Regions from separate parts of the Streptococcus sp. HN38 genome, predicted to be linked through region 1. Evidence: predicted binding sites of a transcription regulator. Region 1 holds the regulator's gene; each other region holds the start of a gene.
The links. Region 1 encodes CtsR, which represses protease genes until heat stress. Its sites were predicted from a motif close to TTGGTCAAAAAAGGTCAAANA; they were not measured.

Region 1 (6,411 bases):
CGGTCAGGTAAGTCCTTCTCGAATTCTTCTTGACTGGTAGTCCAAGGATTGATGTCTTGATGGACTGTTTGATAGTGGTCAAAAATTTGCTGACAGGCTATTTGATAAGGTGCGGTGCCTTTGCGGGCTATGCTTAAGTTGGAAGTGCCTGTTTGACTGAGATAATCTTGTTTGGTCACTTCAAATTCGTAACATTTTCGTTTGCAGACAAAGCCAGCTGCGGTGAGGAAATGGATTCTTTCCTGCTCTGCAGAGGAGAGCATAACCTGCAGAGGCTTACCTTCTAAGAAAGTCTGTAGGGACTGGAAGAGTTGCTCTGCTATGGTGCAATCATAATCAACCAAATCTAGTCGTAGATAGATATTGGTCTGGTGGTAGGGGTTGCTATAGGTATGGATGTTGCCGACTGGTCTTCCGTGATGAGATATGTGGAAGGTGTTGGCTTGGTAGGAAATGTCTAGCATTGGTTCTCAATAAAAGTCACAATTTCTTCTTCCGTCATGCTGGAGTCGCAGCGGACTTGGATGCCAGTAGGTTTAGCGACGAGGAGACCTGGGACGGTAGGAACTTGGTAGTGGTCGCGAAGGGTCTGGAGTTCAGAGCTGACTTGGCTGGAGTCGAGGAAGTGGATGGTCACTTGCTTGTCTTGGGCTACCTTGTGGAGTTTTGGTGCAAAGCGGTTGCAGTAAGGACAGGTTGCTCGTCCGATGAAGAGAATGCTGCCCTCTTGAGCAGTTAGCAGGCTCTGTGCCTGCTCCACAGTCACACTTGTAAAGTCTTGAATGTAATCTTGAAAGTTCATGGTATAAGATATAAAGGGCCTTAAGTGGACACAGAAAAAATAGGAAACAGAACGACGACTAGTTCTCGTTTATCTTTTTGGCCCAGTCCGTAGCCCGTATTCAGTTCGACCAAATACGGAAGCCCTAGTCCTTTCTGTTTTTTTCTTTTATTATAGGATAAAGCAGAGCAGATTTCAAAAATTGGCTACGCTTGTGTGGAAGTGAGGCTTTCGCTTTCAAAAAGCAGATAAAAATAGTATAATGGTCAAAGATAGTCAAAGAAAGAGGCGATACTATGGTGATGAAAAATACATCAGATTATATCGAAGAGCATATCAAAGCTATTTTAGATCAGGTAAAAGTCGCAGAGTTGCGTCGAAGTGAATTGGCCAGTCGGTTTGAAGTGGTGCCAAGTCAGATTAACTACGTCATTAAAACCCGTTTTACAGCCAGCCGTGGCTATATTGTTGAGAGTAAGCGTGGTGGTGGTGGTTATATCCGAATTGGGCGGATTACCTTTTCGGATAAGCACGAACTGGTCCATGATTTGTTAAACAATATGGGTGAGCAGTTGTCTGCGACGGTTTATGCGGATATTTTACAGCTCCTTTTTGATGAAGGATTGATGACAGAACGAGAAGGCAATCTCTTTTTGTCCACAGGCTCTGATGAAATATTAGGAAAAGATGCAAGTGTCATTCGCGCTCGCATGATGCGTCAAGTCTTACGACGCTTAGATAGGAAAGAGGATTGATTCATGAAAATTTCAACTGGTTTACAAAGAGTATTTGAAGATGCTCAGTTGGTTGCCCAACGTTATGCCTGTGATTACTTGGAAACCTGGCATGTTCTCTTATCATTTGTCATCAACCATGATACCGTTGCGGGAGCTGTCTTGGCAGAATATCCTGTTTCGATTTCTGACTATGAACATGCGACTTTTGTCGTGACAGATAAGGTTTATCGCGAAGAGTTGGATAGTTTCCGTATCTTGCCTTCTTCAAAACGTTTGGATGAAACGGCTAGTTTGGCCAAGAAAATTGCTGGAGTTGTCAAGGCCAAGGAGTTAGGTACAGAACATTTGTTTATGGCTATGCTCTTGGATAAACGTTCAACAGCTAGTCAGATTTTGGACAAGGTTGGTTTTCATTTTGATGACTCAGATGATAAGATCCGTTTCTTGGATTTGCGTAAAAATTTGGAAGCCCGTGCAGGATTTACTAAGGAAGACTTAAAAGCAATCCGTAGTGTGATGAAGGGTGGAAAATCCAAGGCTACGAATATGGGGCAGATGATGGGCATGCCTCCAGCTCCACAGACTGGTGGATTAGAGGACTATACTCGTGATTTGACCGCTTTGGCCCGTGAAGGCAAGATGGAGCCAGTCATTGGTCGTGATGCAGAAATCTCGCGGATGGTTCAAATCTTATCTCGTAAAACCAAGAATAATCCAGTCTTGGTTGGGGATGCGGGTGTTGGTAAAACAGCACTTGCCTTGGGTCTGGCTCAGCGTGTGGCAGCTGGGGATGTCCCTGTCAGCTTAGCCAAGATGCGGGTTTTGGAACTTGACTTGATGAATGTGATTGCAGGGACCCGTTTTCGTGGTGACTTCGAAGAGCGGATGAATAATATCATCAACGACATTGAGGAAGATGGTCAAGTTATCCTTTTCATCGATGAATTGCATACGATTATGGGTTCTGGCTCGGGGATTGATTCAACCCTGGATGCGGCCAATATTCTCAAACCTGCTCTGGCTCGTGGTACCCTACGTACAGTTGGGGCGACGACTCAAGATGAGTACCAAAAACATATTGAGAAAGACGTAGCCCTGGTTCGTCGTTTTGCCAAAGTGATCATTGAAGAGCCGACAGTGGAAGATAGCATTGAGATTTTAACTGGTTTAAAAGGAACGTTTGAGAAATACCATAGGGTCCGTATTGGACAAGCAGCTGTAGAGACTGCCGTGACCTACGCTAAGCGGTATTTGACCAGCAAAAACCTGCCAGATTCAGCCATTGACTTGCTGGATGAAGCCAGTGCAACGGTACAAAATCGAGTGAAAGGGCAGGCTGAGGAAACAGGACTGACGAGCATAGACAAGGCCTTGATGGATAAAAAATATAAGACTGTCAGCAAGCTTTTGATTAAAACGAAAGAAGATGCAGAGGCTAGTCAAAACTATGACCTTGAAGTAACAGAAGAAGATGTTTTAGAAACACTTAGCCGCTTGTCAGGTATCCCAGTAGCCAAGCTTAGCCAATCAGATACTAAGAAGTATCTGAATCTGGAAGCAGAATTGCACAAGCGTGTGATTGGGCAGGAAGAAGCTATTTCTGCTGTTAGCAGAGCTATTCGTCGTAATCAGTCAGGGATTCGTACAGGTCGCAGACCGATTGGTTCCTTTATGTTCTTGGGACCAACTGGTGTCGGTAAGACAGAGCTTGCTAAAGCCTTGGCAGAGGTTCTCTTTGATGATGAATCTGCTCTTATCCGTTTTGATATGTCCGAGTATATGGAGAAATTTGCGGCCAGCCGTCTCAATGGAGCGCCTCCAGGCTACGTGGGCTATGAAGAAGGTGGCGAATTGACGGAAAAAGTTCGTAACAAACCTTATTCTGTTCTTCTTTTTGATGAGGTTGAAAAGGCTCATCCAGATATTTTCAATGTTCTCTTGCAGGTCTTGGATGATGGTGTCTTGACGGACAGTAAGGGACGTAAGGTTGATTTCTCAAATACTATTATTATCATGACGTCAAACCTTGGAGCAACAGCCCTTCGTGATGATAAGACAGTTGGTTTTGGTGCCCTTGATTTATCTAAGGACCACAAGGAAGTGGAGAAACGCATTTTTGAGGAATTGAAAAAAGCCTATCGTCCAGAATTTATCAACCGTATTGACGAGAAAGTTGTCTTCCATAGCTTGACAGAATCCCATATGCAGGATGTTGTCAAGGTCATGATTAAACCTTTATTGGCTGTAACAGCTGAGAAAGGAATTACTCTTAAACTGCAACCGTCAGCCCTTAAGTTACTGGCTAAACAAGGTTACGATCCAGAAATGGGAGCTCGTCCTCTTCGTAGGCTCTTACAAACCAAATTGGAAGATCCGTTGGCAGAAATGTTGCTCCGTGGTGACTTGACTACTGGTTCGACCTTGAAGGTTGGGGTCAAGGGTGAAGAGCTCAAGTTTGATGTGGTAAAGGGATAAGGAGTGCTCGTTGTTGCTATCCTTTCCAGATGCAGAATTATTCTTCCGTTTTGAAAAACGTATGAAATAGTTGGAGAGGTGAGCTTGCTCGCCTCTTTAGCAAGTAGAAAGGAAATCTATGAATCAACCCATAGCTGTTGTTTTCGGAACCTTTGCTCCCATGCACAAGGGACATTTGGATTTGATCGAGCGAGCAAAGTTGGCATGCGGTCAGGTTTGTGTGGTGGTTTCAGGCTATGATAGGGATCGTGGGGATAGGATAGGTTTAGACCTGACCAAACGATTTCAATTTGCTCAAGAGCAGTTTAAGGAAGATGATTTTGTCGAAGTTCGTGCCCTGGATGAAACGGACTTGCCTCCCTATCCAGATGGTTGGGACCTTTGGCTAGACCGCTTGCTTGCTTTGTTGGACTTGTCAGAACATCAAGTACCAGTTTTCTATGTGTCTGAGGAAGAATACGCTCAAGAACTGCATAGTCGAGGCTATCAAGCTCATTATAGTCCTAGAAAATTTGGGATTTCAGCTACCCTCATTCGTGAGTATCCTCAACAATATCAGGATTACATTGCTCCTGCCTTTCTTGCCTTTTTTGGAAAGGAAAGACTATAAAACAACATAGAAAAACGCATAAAATCAAGTTATCATCTTGGTTTTATGCGTTTTTCTGTTTCATTATTAGCGAGTTTTAACCTGCCAGTTTATCTTATTTAGCAATCCGTTCTTGATAGGCTGCTCTGGCCTGGTCAAAGAGTTCTTGGACCTGCTCGATGGTTTCGGCCTTGGCAACGGCTCCACGGATCTTGGCAGCACCTGCTGAACCACGGAGGTAGTGAGGGGCAAGACCACGGAATTCACGTACGGCAATGGATTCGCCTTTGAGATTAGTCAATCGGGTCAGGTGGTCGAAGGCGACATTGAGTTTGTCGTCAAAGGAGAGGTCGGGCAGGACTTCTCCTGTTTCAAGATAGTGGTTGATTTGGTTGAAGATGTATGGATTGCCCATAGCAGTTCGTCCGACCATGACAGCGTCGGCACCGACTTCCTCGATTCGCTGGCGGGCATCTTCTACATTGCGGATGTCGCCGTTTGCGATGAAGGGAATCTTGGTCAGGCTGCCAGCTACCTTGGTGAGGGTTTCCAGGTCAACTGTTCCTGTGTACATCTGCTCGCGGGTCCGTCCGTGCATGGCCAGGGCAGACACACCGGCACTTTCTGCGGCCAGGGCATTTTCGACCGCCAGGTCGGTATTGTTCCAACCTGTCCGCATCTTAACAGTCAAGGGAATATCGAGGACCGATGTCACTTCCTTGATGATGTGGTAAATCTTGTCGGGGTCCTTGAGCCACTTGGCACCAGCTTCGTTTTTAACGACCTTGTTGACAGGGCAGCCCATGTTAATATCTACGATATTAGCCTTGGTGTTCTTCTGGATGAAGTCGGCAGCCCGTTTCAGTCCTTCGGCGTCGCCACCAAAAAGCTGGATAGACATAGGGTATTCGTTGTCGTCGATATGGAGCATATGGAGGGTCTTCTCGTTGTTGTAGAGAAGGCCTTTTTCAGAAATCATTTCCATAACGACCAGACCTGCGCCCATTTCTTTGGCAATGGTGCGGAAGGCCGAGTTGGTCACGCCAGCCATTGGGGCCAGCACGCAGCGATTGGGGATTTCCACATCACCAATCATGAAAGGAGTGTTGAGATTAGCCATTGATGAGTTCCTCCAAATCGTTTTCGTCAAAGTGGTAATGGGTCTGGCAGAATTGGCAGGTGATGTCCACGCCCTTGTCTTCTTCCTTCATCTCTTGCAGGTCCGCTTTTGGCAAGCTGGCCAGAGCATCGAGGAAGCGGTCCTTAGAGCAGTCGCAGACGAAACCGATTTCTTCTTCTGACAGGCGTTTGAAGTCGTCGTCGCCATAAATGGCGGATAGCAGAGCTTCTATGTGGTTTTCAGAAGCCAGCAAGCTTGAAATGGCAGGCATTTCTTGGATGCGTTTTTCAAAACGGGCAATTTCAGCCTCAGTCGCACCTGGCAAAACTTGCAACAAGAATCCGCCAGCTACCTTGACCTTGTCTTCTTCGTCCAACAAGACATTCAGCCCCACCGCAGACGGTGTCTGCTGGCTGTCTGTTAGGAAGTAAGCAAAGTCTTCACCGATTTCACCAGAGATTAAGGGTGTCATGGAGTTATAAGGGTGACCTGTTCCGTAGTCTGTGATAACAAGGAATTGACCATTGCCCACAAGAGGCCCAACGATGACTTCGCCAGTCGCGGTCCGTTTGTAGTCCAAGTCTGGATTTTGAATGTAGCCCTTGACCTGACCTTTGGTATTGGCAACGGAGATGATAGCCCCAACAGCACCACTGGCCAAGATTTTCAGGGTGATCTTGGTGTCGCCTTTTTCATTGGCAGCCAAAAT
Region 2 (6,411 bases), 820 kb from region 1:
GGGTAAAACACGTCTTTACAACATGATCCGTGACCGTGGTGACTGGGTCATCTCACGTCAGCGTGCTTGGGGTGTTCCACTTCCAATCTTCTATGCAGAAGATGGTACTGCGATCATGACAAAGGAAGTGACAGACCACGTTGCTGCCCTCTTTGAAGAACATGGTTCAATCATCTGGTGGAAATCTGAAGCCAAAGATCTCTTGCCAGCTGGTTTCACTCATCCAGGTTCACCAAATGGCGAATTTACAAAAGAAACAGACATCATGGACGTATGGTTTGACTCTGGTTCATCTTGGAATGGTGTCATGAACGCCCGTGAAAACCTTGCTTACCCAGCAGACCTCTACCTAGAAGGTTCTGACCAATACCGTGGTTGGTTTAACTCATCCTTGATTACCTCTGTAGCCGTAAATGGTCATGCGCCATATAAAGCTGTCTTGTCACAAGGTTTTGTCTTAGATGGCAAAGGTATGAAGATGTCTAAATCTCTAGGAAATACCATTCTACCAAGTGATGTTGAGAAACAATTTGGTGCAGAAATCTTGCGTCTGTGGGTAACTTCTGTGGATACTTCAAACGACGTACGTGTGTCTATGGATATTCTTGGACAGGTTTCTGAAACCTACCGTAAAATCCGTAATACCCTTCGCTTCTTGATTGCTAACACTTCTGATTTCAATCCTGCAAGTGATGCGGTGGCATACGAAGAACTTCGTTCTGTTGACCAGTATCTCTTGGTGAAATTCAATAAATTGGTAGCTCAAATCCGTCAAGCCTACGACAACTATGACTTCATGGCTATCTACAAGTCTGTCGTAAACTTTGTAACACTTGACTTGTCAGCTTTTTACTTGGATTTTGCCAAGGACGTTGTCTATATCGATGGTGCTAAATCACTTTCTCGTCGTCAGATGCAGACTGTCTTCTATGACATCTTGGTGAAAATTACCAAGCTCTTGACTCCAATCTTGCCACATACAGCAGAAGAAATCTGGTCATACTTGGAACACGAAGCAGAAGAGTTTGTACAATTGGCGGAAATGCCAGAGGTGGAAACCTTTGCCAATGAAGCGCAGCTTTTGGCTGACTGGGAAAACTTTATGAACTTCCGTACTCAGGCACAAAAAGCCTTGGAAGAAGCGCGTAATGAAAAAGTGATTGGTAAGTCACTTGAAGCTCATTTGACTGCCTATGTCTCAGTTGAAACTAAGTCCTTCTTGGAGAGCTTGAATGCAGACCTTGCTCAGTTGCTCATCGTTTCAAACTTGACAGTAACCACGGAAGCAGCTCCTGAAAGTGCTGTTCTGGTAGAAGAAGTTGCCTTTACTGTAGAGCGTGCAAGCGGTGAAGTGTGTGACCGTTGCCGTCGCATTGATACTAGTGTTGCAGAGCGCAGCTATGGTGCGACAATCTGTGACCACTGTGCAAGCGTAGTGGAAGAAAACTTTGCTGAAGCAGTAGCTCAAGGTTTTGAAGCCTAAGCAATCACAATACATTTGTTAAAGTCTATCTAGCGATAGGCTTTTTTTATAATACTCTTCGAAAATCAAAATTATCCGTTGTTAAGAGCCTTGATGAACTCCAATTCTATCTTCGGCTTCGTTTCCTAGGCTACTTTTGATTTTCATTGAGTATAAATAGAAAAAAAGAAGCCATTTGGCTTCTTATACTTCTGCGATAATGGGAATAGACATTTCAATCAAACGGTCTGTGTGAATCGTTTGAATGGCAGCCTTGTTAATAGTTCGTTCATCAATTTTTCGATGAAGGAAGAAATCACGAATTTGCTCGATTTCATTTTGTTGTACTGCACGGTATTTATTACTAATCAAGAGTTCATAATGACGGGGTGCCTGTGTGAAAATAACGTCTGTATTACCTGCAGAATAAGTCTCTACTAGGAAAGCATCAGTATTAGCCAACTGGCTTTGGACAAGATTGGGATGACTATTTGTCGTGTTAATGATTTTCATGTGGAACCTCCTCTATCTCTTTGGCTACATTATAGCACGATTAGAGTGTTTTTACTAGTTATTGAATGAATTTTCTTGCAATTTCCATTGTTCAATGCCCCATTTGTGACTACCACGTTTGAGTTTATCGATGGCTTCATTGACTGGGAACCAGGCAATATGGTTGAAATCTTCTAGTGGTTGTCCTATTTGATGGTAGCTAGTTACTTCATAGATGTAGGCTGGATTATAGAAATGGGTATCGCGGTGGCTAGAGTAGAAGTATTCGTCAGCCTGACCAAAGTATTTTCCGATTTCAGCGGTAAATCCAAGCTCTTCCATCAATTCGCGCTCCAAAGCAATGAGGTGATTTTCTCCCTTTTCAATTTCTCCACCAGGAAGAAACCAAGCTCCGTTTGGTGCTTGAACGAGTATAATCTGTTCTTTCTTTTCATCTGGGATAACTGCGTAAACACCAAAGCGACTCTGGTAGCTGACGCCAGCTTTCTTTTCTCCAAATACAGCAATTTTCTCCATAGGCAATTCTATCCTCTTTCATAATTGGAATGAGTTGTATACATTATACCACTTTTTTATTATTTTTCCTTGTGATAGGCTTTACAAAGTAAAGTTTTTTTATAGGATGGAGATGGGGAAAAATTTAGAAAAATAAAGTAGCAAAACAGTAAAATAGGCTACTCGTAGAGAGCAGCTCTATTTTCTTATTTTGTCTTTGTTTGTGCCTTGATTTGAATTGTACCTTTACTTGACATGACAGCACGTAGGTCTTTTTCTGCTGGATGTTCTAAGTAGAAGTCGGTGATAGCATCTTCAATCTGATCTTGGATGGTTCTGCGCAGTGGACGAGCTCCCATCTTTGGATCGTAGCCAAGGTCCACTAATTTCTCCTTAACTTTATCTGTTACATGGAGGCTGATGCCATTGTGAGAAAGGCGTTTGTTTACATCGTCTAGCATGAGGCTGACGATTTCAAGTAGGTTTTCCTTGCTCAGTGGTTGGAACTCAATAATACCGTCAAATCGGTTCATAAATTCAGGTGTGAAGAAATTGCCAAGTTGGCCAAGGACTGATTGAGTCCGCCCTTCCATAGCCGCACCAAAACCGACACTTGCTTCAACTTTTCCAGTACCAGCATTTGATGTCATGATGATAATAGTATCTTTGAAGCTGACTGTCCGACCTTGTCCATCTGTCAGACGCCCATCGTCTAAGACCTGAAGGAACATGTGCATGACATCAGGGTGGGCTTTTTCTACCTCATCCAAGAGGATGAGAGAGTAAGGATTGCGGCGGACTTTTTCAGTTAGCTGACCGGCTTCCTCGTAGCCTACATAACCTGGAGGAGCTCCGACGAGTTTAGCGACAGCGTGTTTTTCCATGTATTCGGACATATCGAAGCGGATCATGCTGTCAGCCGAACCGAAGAGTTCGATAGCTAATTGCTTAGACAATTCGGTTTTACCGACACCTGTTGGTCCGACAAAGAGGAAGGATCCAATGGGACGATTTGGAGCACCGAGACCGACACGATTACGGCGGATGGCTTTAGCTATCTTGTCAACTGCTTCATCTTGTCCGATAACATGGGCTTTTAAGTCACTAGCGAGGTTTACAAGCTGGGACTGTTCCTTTTCTTTTAAATCACCAACTGGGATATTTGTTTTTTGCTCAACGATGGCTTCAATTTCTTTTTCAGTAATGAGTGGAATATCTTCCTCGCTGATAGTTGCCTTTTGCATCTCCTTGTACTTAGCAATTTGGTCACGGAAATAGGCCGCTTTTTCATAGTCCTCATCCCGTGTAGCTTGTGCTTTACGATTTTCGGCATCAATCAGGCGTTGGTCAATTTCCTTTGGATCAATAAAGTTGAGGGTCAAATTCATTTTTGAACCAGCTTCATCCAGAAGGTCAATAGCCTTGTCTGGTAGGAAACGGTCTTGAATGTAGCGGTTGGACAGTACTGCGGCAGCTTCGATAGCAGCATCGGAGTATTTAACATGATGGTAATCCTGGTATTTATTTTGGATACCTTTGAGAATAGTGATGGTTTCTTCGACACTTGGTTCTTCAACTTTTACAGGTTGCATACGGCGTTCTAGGGCGGCATCTTTTTCGATAATACGGTACTCGTTGAGCGTTGTTGCACCGACTAGTTGCATTTCACCACGTGCGAGGGCTGGTTTGAGGATATTGCCTGCATCCATGTTACCATCGCCTGCAGAACCAGCACCGACAATTTCGTGAATCTCGTCAATAAAAAGAATAATTTCGCGACGATTACGGATTTCTTCCATGAGTTTTTGCATGCGTTCTTCAAATTGTCCGCGGATACCTGTTCCTTGTACGAGGCTGACAACATCCAGACGAATGACTTCCTTGTCTCGTAATTTCTGTGGGACATCGCCATCGACAATTTTTTGAGCCAAGCCTTCAACAACCGCTGTTTTACCTACACCAGGCTCACCGATAAGAACAGGGTTGTTTTTTGTACGACGGTTGAGAATTTCGATGACACGGGTAATTTCTTGATCGCGACCGATTACTGGATCAAGATCCCCACGACGGGCAATTTCGGTAACGTTGATACCAAATTCTTCAAGGAGCCCATTTGGTTGTTGGGGTTGTTGCGGAGGAGGGGTCTGTCCACCACGTCCATTATGCCCACCGGCTTGAGTGGGAGGAGTCTGTTCGCGATTTTTTCCAGCAGGGGTATTGCCAGGATAGCCACCTAGGTGATTGAAAAATTCACTAAAGGGATCCATATTGTTAGGATTTGTTAAATCTCCCAACCCACGTAGGATGGCATTATTAGGGTCTGTTTTCATGATTTGGTAGCAGTTGTGACAGAGGTCTACCTGCTGCTGTTTACCGTTTAAGTTGGTGTAGAGATGGATCGTTGCGTCGTTGATATTACAATTTTTGCAGAGCATAATTCTACCTCTTTCTGTGAAAAAATGTGACCTATTGTTAAATAGTCAAAAAAGGTCAGTTCTAGCTTTATTATAACAAGATTCATAGAAAAATCAAGAAACTGCTACGCTTGGAAAAACTTTCTATGAAAAATAGGACGATAGGAAGAAAATAGGGAAAAAATAAGACTTTTTTGGCAATATGTGGTAAAATATTCCTATAAAAAGGATTAGGAGAACGAATATGGAATCACATTTGGTGAGAATTATCAATCGTCTGGAGGCTATGGCTAATGACGGCGGTACGTTGAAACGTAATTTCGAACGTGATGGTATTGTTGTTGCAGAAGTGGCTTATAACTATGACGAGGAAAATGGTTCAGTATTTACCTTGCGTGATGTTGCTGCTCGTGAAACGTACGCGTTTGACAGCATCGACTTGATTGCAATGGAAATCTATGAGCTATTGTACTAAGAAGAAGTGAGAGGCGCCTAAGGGTGCTTTTTTCTTGTGTAAATTGAATATTATAAATAAAAGTATTGCATAAATATTCAAAAATGGTATAATAGACTCTAAATGACAGAATTGGAGTAAGATGAATGAATTTTTCTTTTTTGCCTGAGTATTGGGCTTATTTTAATTATGGGGCAATTGTTACCCTCATTATTGCATTTTTCTCAGTATTTTTTGGTAGTATTTTAGGTGTGTTGCTTGCCTTTGCTCAGCGTAGTAAGTATAAAGTTTTAGCTTGGACTGCCAATATCTATGTCTGGATTTTCCGTGGGACACCGATGATTGTCCAGATTATGATTGCTTTTGCGATGACACATTTTGTAGCACCAACTTTTCAGCTAGGAATTTTGACGGTTGATTTGACACGCTTGATTCCAGGTATCATTGTTATTTCGATGAACTCGGGTGCCTATGTATCTGAAACTGTTCGTGCCGGTATTAATGCTGTACCAAAAGGACAGCTGGAAGCAGCTTATTCGCTTGGTATTAGACCAAAGCAGGCGATGCGTTACGTTATCATGCCACAGGCTATCAAGAATATCCTTCCAGCCTTGGGAAATGAATTTGTGACTATTGTTAAGGATAGTTCACTTTTGTCAACCATCGGTGTGATGGAATTATGGAACGGTGCTCAGACAGTTCAATCCACTTCTTATATTCCTTTAACACCACTTGTATTTGCAGCGAGCTATTATCTAATTATGACAACGGTGCTAACAGTGATTATTCAGTCGTTTGAGAAAAAGTTGAACAAGGGAGGGCAGTTCCATGTCTAATGCGATTATTTCTATCAAGGATTTACATAAGTACTTCGGAAAGAATGAGGTTCTAAAAGGAATTGATTTAGATATTCAACAAGGTCAGGTGGTCGTTATTATCGGTCCATCTGGGTCAGGGAAATCGACTTTCTTACGTACAATGAATCTCTTAGAAGTGCCAACCAAGGGAACTGTTACATTTGAAGGTGTTGATATTACTGACAAGTCAAATGATATTTTCAAGATGCGTGAAAA
Region 3 (6,411 bases), 730 kb from region 1:
TTACCAAGGCATGTATTTCAGTGATTATGGACCATCATTTGCTTCATATGTTGTGGGAATTATCCCAATCCTACTTGTCTACCTCATCTTCCAAAAACATATTATTTCAGGTATGACAAGTGGTTCTGTCAAATAATTACAAAGGTTGACTTGTTCAACCTTTTCTAAAAAATAAAAAAGAAAAGGCTTACAAAGGAGAATGTCGATGAAAATTAAAAACCAAGCTATGTTGATTACCTATTCTGATAGTTTAGGCAAGAATCTCAAGGATTTGAAAAAAGTTCTTGAGGGACCATTAAAGGATGTTGTGGGAGGTATTCACATTCTACCATTCTTCCCATCATCAGGTGACCGTGGGTTTGCACCAATGGATTATACAAAGGTAGACCCTGCATTTGGAGACTGGTCAGATATTGAAGCATTGAGTAAGGACTACTATCTGATGTTCGATTTTATGATTAATCATATCTCGGCAAAATCTCCTTATTTCCTTGATTTCCTTGAAAAGAAAGATGAATCAGCTTATGCGGATTTGTTTATTCGCTATAAAAACTTTTGGCCAAATGGTGAGCCAACGCAAGAAGATGTTGATTTAATCTATAAGCGTAAACCTCGTGCGCCATATCGTATTGCAACATTTGCTGATGGTAGTGAAGAGAAGGTGTGGTGTACTTTTGATGAACAGCAGATTGATTTGGATGTGACTACAGAGACAACACGCCGTTTCATCCAAGAAAATCTGGAACAATTGGCAGAACATGGTGCTTCGATCATTCGTTTGGATGCCTTTGCTTATGCCAATAAAAAACTCGGAACCAATTGTTTCTTTGTGGAGCCTGATATCTGGGAAATGCTACATTTTCCACGTCAGTTATTGGCGCCAAAAGATGTGGAAATCTTACCAGAAATTCATGAACACTATACCATTCAGCAGAAAATTGCCGAGCAAGATTATTATGTTTATGACTTTGCCTTGCCAATGCTGGTTCTCCACGCTTTGTATTCTGGTCATGTCAATCGCCTGGTTCACTGGATGGAGATTTGCCCTCGCAAGCAATTTACAACTCTTGATACACATGATGGAATCGGTGTTGTGGACGTTAAGGATTTGCTGACGGATGAGGAGACAGAGGAGACCCGTGAAGCCTTGTATGCACAAGGTGCAAATGTCAAGAAAATTTATAGCACTGAAGCTTACAATAATTTGGATATTTATCAGATTAACTGTACTTATTATTCTGCCCTTGGCAATAACGATCAAGCTTACCTGTTGGCGCGTGTTCTCCAATGTTTTGCACCAGGTATTCCACAGATATACTATGTTGGTTTACTTGCAGGTGAAAATGATATTGAGCTTTTGGAATCAAGCAAGGAAGGCCGCAATATCAATCGCCATTACTATGATTTGGAAGAAATTGAGCAGGAAGTGCAACGGCCAGTTGTACAATCCTTGTTCAAACTCCTTAAATTCCGCAATACAAGTCCAGCTTTCGATGGGGAGTTCTCCGTTAAGATGCTGGATGAAACAAGTATGGAAATTTTCTGGGATAATCAAGATGCAGGGGTGTCTGCTCGCCTAACAGCAAATCTAAAAGAAAAAACCTTTGAAATTGTTGAAATTGAAGAGGGAAAAATTACCACAATTGAGTTATAATATGATTATATAGAAAGAGGGGGATACCTCTTTTTCTTGCCTAAATAAGATTGTGCAGAAAGGATCAATCAAATGCCAGAAATACAAAAGACAGATTGGTGGAAGAAGTCCGTCATTTACCAAATTTATCCTCGTAGTTTTCAAGATTCAAATGGAGATGGAATTGGAGATATTCGAGGGATTATCAGCAGATTAGATTATCTTTACGAACTAGGTATTGATGCAATTTGGCTCAGTCCTGTTTATCAGTCCCCCATGGATGACAATGGTTACGACATCAGTGACTACCAAGGAATTGCTCCAGAATTTGGGACAATGGAAGATATGGAAGAGTTGATTGCAGAAGGCCATAAGCGCAATATCAAAATAATCATGGATTTGGTGCTCAATCATACCTCGGATGAACATTTCTGGTTTCAAGAAGCCCTCAAAGGACCAGATAATCCTTATTATGACTATTATGTTTGGGCTGATGAGCCGAATGAATTACGCTCGACCTTCTCAGGCTCTGCTTGGGAATACGTTCCACATCTGAACAAATACTACCTCCACCAATTCTCTGTTAAGCAACCGGATTTGAACTGGAAAAATCCTGCTCTGAAACAAGAAATCTGGGATATGATCAATTTTTGGATTGAAAAAGGTGTCGGTGGTTTCAGGCTAGATGTAATTGATTTGATTGGAAAAGAACCGGAAAAATTAATTACAGCTGATGGACCGACTCTCCATCCTCTTATTCAGGAATTAAATGAGAAGACCTTTGGTGCTTACGACTTAGTGACTGTTGGGGAAACCTGGAGTGCCAATCCAGAAAATGCTCAGTTATATTCGCATCCTGATAGAAAAGAATTTTCGATGATTTTCCAATTTGAACATGTCGGACTTGATCAGCAGGAAGGGAAAGAAAAGTGGGATTTGGCACCGCTTGATCCAGCACGTTTGCATACCGTTCTATCCAAATGGCAGACTGAACTGGTTGGTAAAGGCTGGAACTCGCTTTTCTGGAATAACCACGATTTACCTCGTGCCATTTCTCGCTTCGGTGATGATCGACCTGCATTTCGTGAGCTAAGTGGTAAAATGTTGGCTATTTATCTTCACTTTATGTCAGGGACACCTTATATCTACCAAGGTGAGGAAATCGGTATGATCAATACTCCGATTACAGATATTAGCCAAGCGGACGATATTGAAACACGTCGCATGTATGCGGAACGGATTGAAAATGGCTTTACCAAGGAGGAATTGATTACTTCTATAAATGCCAAAGGTCGTGATAATGCTCGCCGTCCAATGCAATGGACAGAGGCAGAAGGAGCGGGCTTCAGTACAGGTCAAGCCTGGCTGGCTTTGGGAGATACTGTCAAAGACATCAACGTTGAAAAAGCACTTGCAGACAAACAATCGCTTTTCTATACCTATCAAAAATTGATCGCTCTTCGGAAAGAGTATCCTTGTATGTCTGAAGGAAAATATGAAGTGATGGAGACTGGAAATAGCTTGGTAATGGCCTACCGTAAATATGATGATCAGGATGATTTCCTCATTCTGGTAAATTTCACCAGTGATGAGCAAGCATTTGACGTATCAAGCGAAGGGTATTCATTGTTTATGCATAATTACGATGAAGCTACATTTTTGGATAGACAATTATTAAGACCGTATGAGGCAATCGTTCTCAAAAAATAAATTCCTTTTCTTTTCCCATGCTTTTTTCATGAATTTTTGGTAAAATAGAAAAAACAAAAAAGAGAGGTTTTATCATCATGGGGAAATTCCAAGTCATTTCACACCCACTCATTCAGCATAAGTTGTCTATCCTTCGTCGTACATCTACTTCAACAAAGGATTTTCGTGAGTTGGTTAATGAAATCGCGATGCTAATGGGTTACGAAGTTTTGCGTGACTTGCCACTTGAAGATGTGGAGATTGAAACACCAATCACTAAAACAGTTCAGAAACAAATTGCAGGTAAAAAATTAGCTATCGTACCAATTCTTCGTGCAGGTGTTGGTATGGTTGATGGTTTGCTAAGCTTGGTACCAGCAGCTAAAGTTGGTCACATCGGTATGTACCGCGATGAAGAAACCCTTCAACCCGTTGAGTATCTTGTGAAATTACCAGAAGATATTGATCAACGTCATATTTTTGTAGTTGACCCAATGCTTGCGACTGGCGGTTCAGCTATCTTAGCTGTTGAATCCTTGAAAAAGCGTGGCGCTTCAAATATTAAATTTGTTGCTCTTGTTTCAGCTCCAGAAGGTGTAAAAGCTCTTCAAGATGCACATCCAGACATTGATATTTACACAGCAGCTTTGGATGAAAAACTCAATGAAAAAGGCTACATCGTACCAGGTTTGGGAGATGCAGGTGACCGACTGTTCGGTACAAAATAATTAAGAAATCAGCTCTGCTGGTTTCTTTTTCATTTCATGAAATCGTGTTTTTTATTTGACCAATTTTGACTAATTCTATATAATGGGTTCATACTTGTTATTGAAATAAAGGAGGATTCGTATGATTCCAGTAGTTATTGAACAAACTAGCCGTGGTGAGCGTTCTTATGATATTTACTCACGCCTTTTGAAAGACCGCATTATCATGTTGACAGGACCAGTTGAGGACAACATGGCAAACTCTATCATTGCCCAATTGCTTTTCCTTGATGCCCAAGACCCTACAAAGGATATTTACCTCTATGTTAATACGCCAGGAGGATCGGTGTCAGCAGGTCTTGCCATTGTAGACACGATGAATTTCATTAAAGCTGATGTTCAAACCATCGTTATGGGAACAGCTGCGAGCATGGGAACCATCATTGCATCAAGCGGTGCCAAGGGCAAACGTTTCATGTTGCCAAATGCGGAATACATGATTCACCAGCCAATGGGTGGAACTGGTGGCGGTACTCAGCAAACGGATATGGCCATTGCTGCAGAACACCTATTAAAAACACGTAATAAGCTAGAAAAAATCTTGGCAGACAACTCAGGTAAGACAGTGAAACAAATCCATAAGGATGCGGAACGCGATTACTGGATGTCAGCTGAAGAAACCTTGGCTTACGGATTTATTGACCAGATTATGGACAATACAAAAGTCAAATAAGCAGTGACAAATATGTAATAGCACTGACTATTCCTATTAGCTCCAACTCTTTTACAGGTAGTTGGAGCTTTTCATTTATCATTGAAAACGGTATAATATAGAAAGAGAATTTTTAGAGGAGAAGACATGTTTGAGAAGAAAAATCGCACTTGCTTAACTGTCTATTTACACTACAATCGTGATGCACGTAAACTCAGCCAATATGGAGATATTGTTTACCATTCCAAACGCTTGCGATATGTTTTGGTGTATATGGACCAAGAACTAGTAGAAGCTACCATATTAAAATTGAAAAAGGAACGTTTTGTAAAAAAAGTGGTTCCTTCATACATTAAGGAATTAGACCAAAACTTTGTAGGTAATCTATGGAGAGATGAAGAACCATCAGTCGTAGGATAGTCGGAATTAGCAGGTATGTATTCCCTGCTAATTTTTTATTTTAAAATTTTTTTCTTTTTTTGTTGACAATTTTCAGATAATTCAGTATATTGGATACATCGTAAAATTTAAGAAAGATTTAAGGAGTTTTCATGAAAACAAGAAAATTTGCAGTAGCGCTTGCTACATTTGCCTCTGCAGCTCTACTCGCTGCATGTGGTAATGTTTCGACAACCAATACTTCAGCCGCAGGTTCTTCTGTAGGTGATACATTTAAAATCGGCTACAACTTGGAGTTATCAGGTGCTGTTTCATCTTATGGTCAAACAGAGGAAAAAGGTGCCAACCTTGCCGTGAAAGAAATCAATGCTGCGGGTGGTATTGACGGCAAAAAAATCGAAGTGATCACAAAAGACAACAAGTCTGAAACAGCAGAGGCAGCTACTGTTGCGACAAGCTTGGCAAGTGAAGGGGCAAACGTTGTGATTGGCCCAGCTACATCAGGAGCTTCAGCAGCCTCTATTCCAGCATTGACATCTGCTGGTGTTCCTATGATTACTCCTTCAGGAACTCAAACAAACTTGGTTGTGAACGATAAAGGTGAGGTCCAAGAATATTTCTTCCGTACAACCTTTACAGATGGGTATCAAGGTCAAATTATGGCTAAATACGCTACTGAGAACTTGTCAGCTAAGAAAGTTGTTCTTTACTTTGACAACTCTTCTGATTATGGTAAGGGTGTAGCAGAGGCGTTCAAGAAAGCATACACAGGAGAAATCGTTTCAGAAATCACATTTGCTTCTGGCGATAAAGATTTCCAAGCTGCTTTGACAAAATTGAAAGATAAGGAATTTGATGCTATCATCATGCCTGGTTACTACAATGAAACAGGTACAATTGTGAAGCAAGCTCGTGGACTTGGCTTGAATCAACCAATTCTTGGTTCAGATGGTTTTGACTCACCACAATTTACTGAATTGGCAACTGCATCAGCAGCATCAAATGTTTACTACCTTTCTGCATTTGTAACATCAGCAAGTGAAAAAGCCAAAGCATTCTATGATGCATATAAGAAAGAATACAATGAAGAGCCATCAATGTTCTCAGCTCTAGCTTACGACTCAGTTTACATGGCAGCAGAAGCAGCAAAAGGTGCAGCTGATTCAGCAGCAGTGAAGGCTAATCTTGCAGCTCTGAAAGACTTTGAAGGTGTGACTGGTACAATGTCTGTTGACAAAGAGCACAATGTCGTTAAATCAGTTTATGTTGTT

Region 2: PHA78_RS02655 (ATP-dependent Clp protease ATP-binding subunit) is a predicted target of CtsR. The motif match lies at 4,947-4,967, and genes of this name have one in related genera.
Region 3: PHA78_RS07190 (ATP-dependent Clp protease proteolytic subunit) is a predicted target of CtsR. The motif match lies at 4,103-4,123, and genes of this name have one in related genera.

What each region holds. Positions count from the first base shown of each region.
Region 1 is NZ_CP116604.1:2,233,000-2,239,410, reverse strand. It holds gene PHA78_RS10865 (GNAT family acetyltransferase) at 1-464, opposite strand, end outside; gene PHA78_RS10860 (thioredoxin domain-containing protein) at 458-802, opposite strand; gene PHA78_RS10855 (CtsR family transcriptional regulator) at 1,078-1,536, shown strand; gene PHA78_RS10850 (ATP-dependent Clp protease ATP-binding subunit) at 1,540-3,993, shown strand; gene PHA78_RS10845 (adenylyltransferase/cytidyltransferase family protein) at 4,112-4,603, shown strand; gene dusB (tRNA dihydrouridine synthase DusB) at 4,698-5,702, opposite strand; gene hslO (Hsp33 family molecular chaperone HslO) at 5,695-6,411, opposite strand, start outside.
Region 2 is NZ_CP116604.1:529,144-535,554, forward strand. It holds gene ileS (isoleucine--tRNA ligase) at 1-1,483, shown strand, start outside; gene PHA78_RS02645 (DUF1827 family protein) at 1,667-1,975, opposite strand; gene PHA78_RS02650 (NUDIX hydrolase) at 2,030-2,491, opposite strand; gene PHA78_RS02655 (ATP-dependent Clp protease ATP-binding subunit) at 2,677-4,905, opposite strand; gene PHA78_RS02660 (DUF1797 family protein) at 5,129-5,359, shown strand; gene PHA78_RS02665 (amino acid ABC transporter permease) at 5,485-6,174, shown strand; gene PHA78_RS02670 (amino acid ABC transporter ATP-binding protein) at 6,167-6,411, shown strand, end outside.
Region 3 is NZ_CP116604.1:1,502,207-1,508,617, reverse strand. It holds gene PHA78_RS07210 (carbohydrate ABC transporter permease) at 1-136, shown strand, start outside; gene gtfA (sucrose phosphorylase) at 206-1,654, shown strand; gene PHA78_RS07200 (glycoside hydrolase family 13 protein) at 1,727-3,343, shown strand; gene upp (uracil phosphoribosyltransferase) at 3,421-4,050, shown strand; gene PHA78_RS07190 (ATP-dependent Clp protease proteolytic subunit) at 4,172-4,762, shown strand; gene PHA78_RS07185 (YlbG family protein) at 4,889-5,161, shown strand; gene PHA78_RS07180 (ABC transporter substrate-binding protein) at 5,293-6,411, shown strand, end outside.